Regions from separate parts of the Serratia ficaria genome, predicted to be linked through region 1. Evidence: predicted binding sites of a transcription regulator. Region 1 holds the regulator's gene; the other holds the start of a gene.
What was found. The regulator Fur, encoded in region 1, represses iron uptake genes when iron is present. The targets are predictions, from matches to a motif close to ATAATAATGAGAACNACTATCAA.

Region 1 (5,972 bases):
GCATCGGTGGCGGCGGCAAAGCCGGCGGCATCGAGGGTATAGAGCGTGGACAGCACCAGCATAAAACGGTTAACGGCCTTATTCTGCTCGGCGTACTCATCCGACAGCAGCAGCTCACGCACGGCGCGCACGCGATCGCGCGGGCGCTGCGCGGGCGCCGCCTTTTCCAACTCGGCGGACTGAGCGCCGGCGGCGGGTACGGAGCGTACCGGTTGGCCTGCGGTAAATTTCAACATGCGGCGTAAAATATCGGACGCGCTCTCACCGATGTGTTGCGTGTGGCTGGCAATATAACGGTAAAGCTCTTCGTCGACTTCAATAGTTTTCATCTTTATCCAGTACTGTTTTTTCTACTTAGAACCTGAAGCCAGATCCTGCATTCAAGCCATGGGATTATAAGGTTAAAAGCGCGGGGGCGAACACCACTAAGTGTCGCCAAACGGAAAATGCAGACTAATACCTATTCCCGTCGTACTTCAAGCTGCATCGCTCAACTCCGCGTTATTCATCGTGCGATTCAATCATGATACCCTAATCTGAATCTCTCTCAGCATGAACTTCGCCATGAAATTACATTATCAACTGCTGGCCGCCGAGTCGGACGCCCTGCCGGTGCTGCTGATCCACGGCCTGTTCGGCAATCTGGACAACCTGGGCGTGCTGGCGCGCGACCTGAACCGGCGCCACAGCGTCATCAAGGTCGATCTGCGCAACCATGGCCTGTCGCCGCGTTCCGCAGAGATGACCTACCCGGCCATGGCGCAGGATCTGCTGACGCTGCTCGACGACCTGCAGCTGGAGAAAGTCATCGTCATCGGCCATTCGATGGGCGGCAAAGCGGCGATGGCGCTGACCGCCATTGCGCCGGAGCGCATCGACAAGCTGATCGTCATCGACGTGGCGCCGGTGGATTACCGCACCCGCCGCCACGATGAGATTTTCGCCGCGCTGAAGGCCGTGAGCGCCGCCGGCATTACCCAGCGCCAACAGGCCGCCCAGCTGATGCGCGATTATCTGCAGGAAGAAGGGGTGATCCAGTTTCTGCTGAAATCCTTCCACAACGGCGAATGGCGTTTCAACCTGCCGGTGTTGATCGCGCAGTACGAAAACGTCACCGGCTGGCAGGAGGTGCCCGCCTGGCCGCACCCGACGCTGTTCATCCGCGGCGGGCTGTCGCCCTACGTGCAGGACGGTTACCGCGCCGACATCGCGCGCCAGTTCCCGCTGGCCCGCGCGCACGTGGTGGCGGGAACCGGGCACTGGGTGCACGCCGAAAAACCGGAAGCGGTGCTGCGCGCCATCCACCGTTTTCTCGGCGAAGCCTGACAAACGCCCGTCGCTGGCGAAAAAACGCGCTAAAGATAACGGCTTAGCGCGCTTTCGGCTCAGTTAAGCATTGTCGTTGCTCTATCTGCTGGGGTAATATGGCGCGCTATAATTTTGCCGCCCTGCCCAGCGTGTTCGCTAACGCCAGTCCGGGGGTGAATTTGGGTTAGGGTTTATTGGCCCGAAGTGTGTTAACCGAATCGTCCGGAAGCGTGTAAAACGCTTTTTGATGCAAACTTCCTTGCAGTACCGCTACCTATGGCAAAAGAACAAACGGATCGCACGACGCTGGATCTGTTCGCAGATGAACGCCGTCCGGGGCGCCCGAAAACCAACCCGCTATCCCGCGATGAACAGCTTAGAATCAATAAGCGCAATCAGCTGCGGCGCGATAAAGTACGTGGATTGCGGCGCGTGGAGTTGAAAATCAACGCGGATGCGGTGGACGCCCTGAACAAACTGGCGGAACAGCGCAATATCAGCCGCAGCGAGCTCATTGAGCAAATGCTGCTGGCGCAGCTGGCGGAAGAACAGCCAGAACATTGATCTCTTCGGCCGCACATGCGGCGCGGCGTTAAGGATGACGCCGGATCAACACCGTTTTACTCTCCTCCGGCATCGCATAAATGCGATAAAACCCCGGGGTAAATTTCTGGCATGATAGGCGTTTACCGGCAAGAGACCGCGCCCACACGGCGCCCGCCACTGCGGCGGCCGGCTTTTGCCATGGCATCATTTTAATCGGTGTTAGCGGGGTCAGCACTAACATCGTGTAATGCAATTAATTGAATTTAAAGGTTATACGCGATATGGCTACTGTAGGCATTTTCTTTGGCAGCGACACTGGCAATACCGAAAACATTGCCAAAATGATCCAGAAAATTCTCCAGAAACAGTTTGGCGACGAGGTGTCTGAAGTGCACGACATCGCCAAAAGCAGCAAAGAGGATCTGGAAGGTTTCGATATCCTGCTGCTGGGTATCCCAACCTGGTACTACGGTGAAGCGCAGTGCGACTGGGATGACTTTTTCCCGACGCTGGAAGAAGTCGACTTCAACGGCAAGCTGGTTGCGCTGTTCGGCTGCGGCGACCAGGAAGACTACGCGGAATACTTCTGTGATGCGATGGGCACCATCCGCGACATCATCGAACCCCACGGCGCCGCCATCGTCGGCCACTGGCCAACCAAGGGCTACCATTTCGAAGCGTCCAAGGGCCTGGCGGACGACGACCACTTCATCGGCCTGGCTATCGACGAAGATCGCCAACCGGAGCTGACCAACGAACGTGTCGAAGCCTGGGTCAAACAGATCGTCGAAGAACTGAGCCTGGCCGACATCGTCGGCTGAGGCCATTGTTGCCTAAAGGTTGAACAAAGGCCCTGCAAAGTGCATAGTGTGGCCAGCAGGGCCGTCATCGGCAGCATGGATTGCTGCAATAGAAGCTACATATTGGTAACTTCCCACATCGTCACGGTAGACTGAGATATCGGTTTATCCCATCCATCAAGGCGTTGCATGTGTACCATGCAATAGTGCAATTATATCTTTGTTAACAACCGGCGGTTTCCATTTAGGGCAACCGGTTCTATAATGAGACGCAATTAACTCTTTGTGCCGACCGATGCCACAGGCGAGAACGCCTCAACTTGATTAGCATAGTAACAGGACTGAATCCGCATGACTGACAACAACACCGCATTGAAGAAGGCCGGCTTAAAAGTCACGCTTCCGCGACTCAAAATCCTGGAAGTACTGCAAAATCCGGAATGCCATCACGTCAGTGCGGAAGATTTGTATAAAAAACTGATAGATATGGGCGAAGAAATCGGACTGGCGACGGTTTACCGCGTGCTGAACCAGTTTGATGATGCGGGCATTGTGACTCGTCACAATTTCGAAGGCGGCAAGTCCGTATTCGAACTGACCCAGCAGCACCACCACGATCACCTGATCTGCCTGGACTGCGGCAAAGTGATCGAATTCAGAGATGAATCGATCGAAGCGCGTCAGCGCGACATCGCCAAGCAACACGGCATCAAACTCACCAACCACAGCCTGTACCTGTACGGCCACTGTGAAACCGGTGACTGCCGCGAAGACGATACGCTGCACGACGCCAAGTAATCCTCCGGGATTGAACAACCGCCTCAGGGCGGTTTTTTTGTGCCCGTCGCCGGCGGGAAAAAAAGCCCCGGCAGCGCCGGGGAAGGTTCACTTGACGAAATACCACAATTGCAGCGGCGTAACTCCACCGACTTCTCTCACTTCACCCTCGGCCCGCCGCCGACACGCAGCGGGCCGCATCAGCCGGCTTAAACCTTCTCGGCGCGGCTGTAACGCTTGCCGTCCGGGCTGACCGCACGCACCAGCACCTCGCCGGAGACCGCCGGCCCGGCGTTGGCGTCATAGCGCTGCCATTGCTTACCGCCGTCGGTGGAGTACTCGATGCCCAGCCCCGGCAGAGAGATATTCGCCTCCAGCTTGCCGCCGGTGACGCGCGCGCCCGGCACCGGCAGGCGATAGCTGACGCCGCCCTTGTCCAGCTTGGCCAGCTCGCGCTGGCCGAGCAGGTTGGCGAAGCGCAGCCAGTCCTGATCCAGAGCCTTGCCGTCGACAAAGTGCGTTTTCCCGCCCCGGTACTCGCGGCCGGCCCGGTAATCCTGCTCCCAGGAGGCGCGATGCCAGGCGCGTTCGGCTACCGACAGCGAACGCGGGAAGATCATGTATTCCATTTGCGGGTCGGTGCGCTGGGTTTCGCTCCACAGCTGGGCGGAGATGCCGTAGGCGCCCGGCCAGGGTTTGTCGCTTCTGGCGGTGAAGCGATTGCCGTCGCGGTCCACCGAGGTTTCGGCGTTCTGCGGCAGGTTGTCCGGCGCGAAGCTGAACATCTTCCGTTCGTCGCTGAAGCGGGTGCCCCAGTAATAACCGCGCTCGTCCGGATTCACCTCGTAAGGGAAGTCCATATAAACGTAATCCGGGTTGGAGATGATCACCTCGTAGCCCTTGTTCGCCCAGTCATTGGCGCTGTCGAAACCGCCCCAGTACAGGGTGTCCCAGAAGTTCACGCCCACGCGCGGCGTGGCGAACGCGCCGGCGTCCTGCGCATCTTTCAGGCCATCCTGCCAGGCCTGCATTCTGCCGATGCCGTGCGCCTTCACCAGTTGGCTGACCTCCAGCCCGAAGTAGCTCGGCAGATGCGCCATATCGGCCACCTTGCCGTCTTCGATCATCGCCTGGCACACCCGGGATTTCGCCCAGGGCTTGTCTTCCTTGCTCTGGTCGATTATGCCCTTGCCCGCTTCAGGTTTCAGGCGATCGGTATACCCCGCCCCCAGGCGAATATTTTTCGCTTCGTCACCGCCGAAATGCCAGGTGTTCAACGGCTGGCCGGCCTCTCGATGCATTTGGGCAATCTCGCCGATCACCTTGTCGACAAAGCGTTTGGAGGAGTCCAGGCACGGGTTCAGATAGCTCTGGCGGTTGAAGTACTGCACCGAAGTCGTGTTGGAAGTATCGGTCGGATCGACCAGGCGGAACTCGTTGGCCTCGCGCTCTTTGCCCGCCGCATGCAGTTTTTTGTAACGCGCCTCCATGGAAACCACCGCCGCGCGCGCGTGCGCCGGCATGTCGATTTCCGGGATCACCTCAATCTGGCGCGCCTGCGCGTATTTGACGATGTCGATATAGTCCTGCCGGGAGAAGAAGCCGCCGTATGCCTCCGGCCCCTGGCCATACTGCGGCAGCAGGCAGGCGGTTTCGCTCAGGTCGTGGCAGCGCCGGCCCCCGACGTCGGTCAGTTCAGGCAGGCCCGGGATTTCGATGCGCCAGCCTTCGTCGTCGCTCAGGTGGAAGTGGAATTTATTCAGCTTGTAGGCCGCCATCTGATCCAGCAGGCGCAGCACCGCGTCTTTATGATGGAAGTTGCGCGCCACGTCGAGAAAGATGCCGCGATACGGGAAACGCGGCGCGTCTTTGGCGTCCAACGTGGCGATGTCGCTGCCGCCATCGCTCGGCACCAGCGACAGGATCGACTGCAGCCCGTTGAATACCCCCGCCTGATCGAAGCCGATCACGCGCGCTTCCTGCCTGCCGATTTTCAGCTCATAGGCGCCCGACACCGCCAGCGGGCCTTTGAACCTGCCCGGTTGGATCGCGGTGTTGATCGGATAGCCCTGCGCGTTAGCGGCCACGCCCAGCAGCGCGAAGCGCTGGCCTACGGCCTCGGCCGCCGGTTTGGCCAGCGCGCTCAAATCCAGCGCCACGCCCTTGCTCAGGTCGACATCCTGCGGATGCACCTTCACCTCCCGCGGCGTCGGCACAATCTGGCCGCGCAGCGCGGCGGCCGGCAGGGTTTTCAGCGCGGCGTTGTTGATAAAGCGCGAAGCCGGCGTCATCAGAACGTTGTTGTCGTCCTTGGTGCGCTTCCACTGGTCGCCGGTAAAGGGCGCCACGAAGCGGCTCAGATCTTCGGTATCGGTATTGCGCAGAATTTTCGGTTTGGCGTCGCCGGACGCGGCGTACCAGCGCGGTACGAAATCGGTTTTAAACAGTTGCCAGTATTCGGCGACGATCGGGATGGTCACCGCCTGCCCTGCCGGGAAACCGCTGAACGTCGCGGTCGGCTCCAGTTTGTACAGATCGCCG
Region 2 (5,972 bases), 1.6 Mb from region 1:
CCGGCGCCTGATATTTCACCCCCACTTCGTACTGCTCGCTGCTGCTCGGCTTCAGCATATGGCCGCTCTGATCGGCCAGGGCCTCCGGCGTCACCGCGGTGCTGTAGCTGGCGTAAGGCGAGAAGCCGTTGTCAAAGTGATACAGCAGCGATGCGCGGCCGCTGAAGTTGTCGTCGGTGCGCGCGTCGCTGGAGCCGGTATTGAGCACGGTATTTTTCGATTCCATGCGATCGAAGCGCCCGGCCAGATTCAGATACCAGCTATTCAGGCTGATTTCATCCTGCAGGTAAACGCCCGCCTGTTCATAATGGCGTCGGGAGTCGGTATGGACCAGGTTGCTCAGCGCCGGCCCGCCGGAGACGCCGGTGTAAGGGTTGAGCGGGGTCGCCCCGGCCGACTCATCCCACAGATTGTTGCGGAAACGCTGGTAATCCACTCCCAGCATCACCTTGTGGTCCACCGGCCCGGTGGCGAAATCGGCCTCCAGCTGGTTATCGATGGCGAAGGCGTCCAGAGAGGTCGACGAACCGCTGTAGTAACGGTTCAGCTCGCTGTGCTGCTCGTTCCAGCCAATCTGGTAAACCTGCTGCAGCTCGACGTTGGAATGGGTATAGCTGGCGTTCTGCCGGAAGGTCCAGACATCGTTGAACGCGTGCGAAAAAGCATAGCTGTAGATCTGTTCCCAGCGTTTAAACAGGTTGCGGCTGCTCTCGCCGTCAAAGAACCCGCGCCCCAGCTTGTCGCCCTTGCTGGAATAAATGCTGCCGTCGGCCGGCACCGCGCTGTGATAACCGCCGGACGGATCTTTCTGCAGATAAGCTTTCAGCAACAACGAGGTGTTTTCATCCGGTTGCCACAGCAGCGAAGGCGAAATGGCGTAACGCTCTTCACGTTGATGATCGTACATGGTGTCGCTGCTGCGGGTCATGCCGGTCAACCGATAGGCCCAGTGTTCCGACAGCGGGCCGGTCAGATCGAAGGCGGCGCCCTGGGTGGCGTTATTGCCGGCCATGGCGTTGAGGTGCCCCTCGCTGGCGAACTGCGGCCGCTTGGAGGTCAGGGCGACCAGGCCGCCGGGAATGCTCTGCCCGTACATCACCGAGGACGGCCCCTTAATCACGTCTATTCGCTCCAGGAACCAGGGGTCGACCTGCAGCGCGTTGTAGGTGCCGCCGTCGCTCAGCAGGCGCAGCCCATCGAGGAAGGTGTTGTTGACGTCGCCGCCGTGAAAACCGCGCAGCGCGATGGTGTCATAGCGCGTGGCGCCGCCGGCGAAATTGGTGAATACCCCCGGGGTATATTTCAAGGCGTCGTTGACCGTCTGGCTATGTTGGTCGGTCATCTGCTGGCGGGTGACGACCGATACCGACTGCGCCGTCAGGATCAGCGGCTTGTCGGTCTTGGTGGCTCCCTGGCTGGTGGTCGCCTGATAGCCCTGGGTGGCGGCATCCGCCGTATCGGCGGGCTGCGCCGTGACGACCAGCGTATCTTCAGCGAAAGAGGCAAGCGGCAGGAAAATCGCCAGCGAGCAGAGAAGGTGAGGCCGTTTCACCGTAAAAGATGCGGACATGCTGTAATCCCTAGTAAAAACCATGAAACCACACCGTATGAGGTCCCGTGTCAGCAACGCTGGCTGGCGGCAACCGCCGAGGTATTATCGGTGTGCTGTATGCAACAAAAAGAAAACATTAATGATAATTATTATCTTTATCAATACAAAGTTAAAATATATAGAGACTTTTTATAAGCCGGCTAAGCGCCCGGTTCCCTCCCGGCGCTGCCCGCATTAATACGCTGAAATAATAGGGATAAAAAAATGCCAGCGCGAGGCTGGCAATTAAACTGGAAGCAATGTGAGCAATGTCGTGCCGATGCGGGGGGCACATAAGGAGACAACCCTCTTCCCCTCACCGACGACGATAATGATAATCGCTCTCAACAAAAGATGTAAAGTGCTTTCTGTCTGCAACTTTACTGCAGCCCCCGCCGGTTAACGCCGTGGGCCGATCCAGCGGGCATAGCCGCGAAAGCCGGCCCACAGGGCGAGCCACAACGCGAGGTTGAGCACCCACCACAGCGCCAGCAGATAGAGAAAGGTTTGATAGGTGGGAATGCCGCGATCGGCGGCAAAGGGATTGAAGTGCCAGAATTTGATGATCGAGAACGGATTAAGGTTAAAGTATTCGCAAAAATAGGTGGTCAGCACCGGCGGTAAAAAACCATAGATGGCCAGGGTGAACAGCATCAGGAACTTGGTGGTCGCATGGTTTTTATAGTCTTTCATATCAATGCATTACTCTTAAATTCTTGCATCAGCAAGCGCTGCGGTCTCTCCGTTTAAGCAGACCTGGAGAGCCGAAATAAGTTCCCCGCATCGGCCAAAATAAAGCCGGCGCAGCGTTTAATTTTCATTTAGCGAGCGGGTGATATATACCCTGTGGATTTCCAATCAAACCGCCCTACCGTCATTTGAAAACGACAGGCGTCGCGCGGCCAGTTCAGGAGGCATCAATGAAATCGGACGACTTATCTACCCCGCCATCCCGCAAGAAACTCAAGGTCATCTACGGCTGGTATATCTATGCCGTGTATACGCTGTTGATCTTCAATATCTATATGGCGGTTTATAACCTGTGCGTGCGCCACCCTTTTGAACGGCCGCTCTTGTCGCTGGCCCACAGCCTGTTCATCGGCGCCATGCTGCAACAGGTGCTGAAGAAAAAGGTGATTTTCGCCTGGATGATGTTGGCCTACTTCATTCTGATGCGTCTGTATTACGCCAACCTGTTGCACGTCGAATTTGATGCGCTGAGTCGGGGGCTGGTGCTGATCCTCCTGACGTTGCTGTTTACCGGCACCGTCGCGGTGGGGCAACTGGCGACGCCGCCGCTGCGGCAGGATTGGTTGGCGCAGTTGGGGTGGAAGCAATGGATCGCGCTGCTCGCGCTGGCGGCGGTGCTGACTCCGTTGATCACCACCGATTATTTGGCCTGAACGGCGGGAATATGGGGTTCAGAAATGTCCACCAGCCGGCAGACCTTGGTGTAGTTGTTCGATTTTTCACAAATTTTGTCAGTGACGAACACGCCAAGGTAGCCCAGTACCAGCAGATAACCCAGCATGCATAAAACAAAAATAAGCGTTCTCACTGATAATGACCAACCTGAAATTGCACCCAGAGCATCATAGCCTGATTCGCGCATTTTAACCTGTTTCGAAGTATTTCATAAGTCTACCGGCCGTTATCGCGCATCAGGGGCAGATCCCGCCGCGAGCTGAAGCGCTTTCTTTGTAGTAACATAGGGCGATAATCCCCACAGCAGGAAGCGCCGATGCACCATCTGATGTTAGACATTGAAACCCTGGATATAAAACCCAGCGCGGTGATCCTGGCGGTCGCGGCGGTGTTTTTCGATCCCAAAAGCGGCGAGCTGGGCGCGGAATTCGAAGCGGCGGTCAGCAGCCAGAAAGATCAGCCCGGCAGAACCATCAGCCTGGATACCGTCGCCTGGTGGGCGAAACAGTCCGATGAGGCGCGCAGGCTGGCGTTCGGCGGCAGTGAAAGCCTCAAGCGCGTGCTGACCGGCCTGAGCCGTTTTATTCATATGCACAGCACCGATACGGTGAAAGTGTGGGGCAACGGCAAAGAGTTTGATTGCGCTATTCTCGAGCACGCCTTTCAGCAGTTGGCAATGCCCTGTCCGTGGAAATTCTGGGATACTCAGGATGTGCGCACGGTGATCACCCTGGCGGAGCTGCACGGCTTCAACCCGAAAAAGGCGCGGCCCTTTGAAGGCACGCCGCATCGCGCGCTGGACGACGCCAAACACCAGGCTCGCTACGTGGCGGATACGGTCTGCGCGCTGTATTACCGCCGGACGCCGGACGCCTGACCCGCTTGCCCCTTTCCATTTTCCGCCGGAGTCTCTACTCTAGCCCTCTTTGTCACTCGGACGTGCCTTTTTCGTTATGCAAAAGTTTCTGTTTCTGCTTCTCAGCCTGGTGTTGCTCGGCCCATTAGGCATTGATCTCTATCTGCCGACCATCCCCGCCATCGCCGTCGGCCTTGGCAGCAGTGAAGCGCTGATCCAATCCACCATCTCGCTGTTCATCCTGGTGCTGGGGCTCGGCCAGATCATCGCCGGGCCGCTGGTGGACAACTATGGCCGCAAACCTGTGGCGCTGGCCGGCGTCGTCATCTATATGATCGGCGCGGCAATGGCCGCGCTGGCGACGACGCCGACGGTGTTTATCGCCTCGCGCCTGCTGCAAGGGGTGGCGGTATGCTGCACCGCCGTCGTCGCCTTCAGCGGCGTGCGCGATCGCATGAACGGCGATGACGCCGCCCGCGCCTTCGGTTTCCTCAACGGTACGCTGAATATCATCCCGGCGCTGGCCCCGCTGCTCGGCGGCCTGCTGGCGGAAGCCTTCGGCTGGCGCGCGCCATTCTGGTTCCTGGTGCTCTATGCCCTGCTGGTGCTGGTGCTGATCGCCCTGCGCCTGCCGGAAACGCGGCCGGCCGACACCGTGCCGGTCAAGGGACTGCCGGTGCGGCAATATGCCCGCATTCTCAGCGACCGCCGCTTCCTGTCCTTCGCCGTGGTAAACGCCGGCGCCATGGGGATGGCGCTGACCTATGTCTCGTTGGCGCCCAACGTTCTGATGGGCACCGCCGGCCTGACGCCGCTGCAGTTCTCGCTGGCGTTCGGCGCCAACGGCTTCTGGATCATGCTGGTCAGCTTCTTCGCCAACCGCATTATCCATAAGGTCGGTCGCCCCGTTTGCCTGGCGACCGGCGGCGTTCTGATGGGATTAGGCTGCCTGGGCCTGCTGTTGGGCGTCGCCCTGCTGCCCGACGCGGCTCAGGCGCATTGGCTGGCCTATATGCTGCCGGTGGCCAGCGCCTGTGCCGGGCTGGCGTTCATGATGGGGCCGGCGACCAGCTATGCGTTGGAGCCCTACTCCAATGAAGCGGGCGTTGCCTCGGCGCTGGTGGGCTTTGTGCAAATGGCGGGCGGCGCCGCGCTGGGCCTGATGGCGATGGCGTTGCCGCTGCAGCCCAAGCTTTCTCTGGCGCTGGTGATGTTGGCGGGCTGCTTGCTGGCGCTGCACGCGCGGCAGCGCAGCAAACAGATTAAAGGACACATCAGGAAGGTGGCGTAAGGCTCAGATTTCGCTGGCGACCGGCACCCGCGCCGCCAGCGCCGTCAGCAGTTCATAACCCAGCGTGCCTGCCGCGGTGGCCACATCGTCCACCGGCAGGCGCCGTCCCCACAGCTCCACCTCGGTGCCCAGTTCAGCCTGCGGGCAAGGCGCCAGATCCACCGCCAGCATATCCATCGACACCGTGCCCAAAGTGCGCGTCAGCACGCCCCCCACCCAGACCGGCGTGCCGGTTGGCGCATGGCGCGGATAACCATCCGCATAGCCGCAGGCCACTACGCCGATGCGCTGCGCGCCGGTGGCGCCGTAGCGGCCGCCGTAGCCAACGCGATCGCCGCTTTTCAGCCGCTGAATGCCGATAATTTCGCTGCTCAGCGTCATTGCCGGCTGCAGCCCGCTGGCGGCGATGTCACGCCAGCGGCCGCTCGGCGACGCGCCGTAGAGCACGATCCCCGGCCGCACCCAGCCGCCGTGGGTATCCGGATGCCACAGCGTGGCGGCCGAGTTGGCCAGGCAGCGCGGCAAGGGGATCGCCGCCGCCGCGTTTTCAATGGTCGCCATCTGCTGCTGCACCCCTTCCGGGCCGTCGGCGGTGGCGAAGTGGCTCATCACCGTCATGCCGGCGATATTGGCGATGCCCTGCGCCTGCTGCCAGACGCCGTGCAGGCGCTCGGGGGCGAACCCCAGACGATTCATTCCGCTGTTCACTTTAAGATACACCTCCAGCGGCGCTGACAGCCGGGCTTCGGCTATCGCCGCCAGCTGCCAATCGCTGTGCACCGCCGTGGTCAGCCGATAGCGGTCGAGCA

Region 2: the regulator Fur is predicted to act here: its motif matches at 1,692-1,714, upstream of CKW09_RS13910 (TonB-dependent siderophore receptor).

Annotation. Positions count from the first base shown of each region.
Region 1 covers NZ_LT906479.1:1,358,399-1,364,370, reverse strand. Annotated here, with positions in the region: gene seqA (replication initiation negative regulator SeqA) at 1-329, opposite strand, end outside; gene ybfF (esterase) at 553-1,326, shown strand; gene ybfE (LexA regulated protein) at 1,585-1,872, shown strand; gene fldA (flavodoxin FldA) at 2,136-2,675, shown strand; gene fur (ferric iron uptake transcriptional regulator) at 3,006-3,452, shown strand; gene CKW09_RS06430 (beta-N-acetylhexosaminidase) at 3,641-5,972, opposite strand, start outside.
Region 2 covers NZ_LT906479.1:2,936,270-2,942,241, forward strand. Annotated here, with positions in the region: gene CKW09_RS13910 (TonB-dependent siderophore receptor) at 1-1,570, opposite strand, end outside; gene CKW09_RS13915 (hypothetical protein) at 1,991-2,284, opposite strand; gene CKW09_RS13920 (hypothetical protein) at 2,512-2,994, shown strand; gene CKW09_RS24565 (hypothetical protein) at 2,982-3,203, opposite strand; gene CKW09_RS13925 (3'-5' exonuclease) at 3,333-3,893, shown strand; gene CKW09_RS13930 (multidrug effflux MFS transporter) at 3,970-5,163, shown strand; gene dadX (catabolic alanine racemase DadX) at 5,167-5,972, opposite strand, start outside.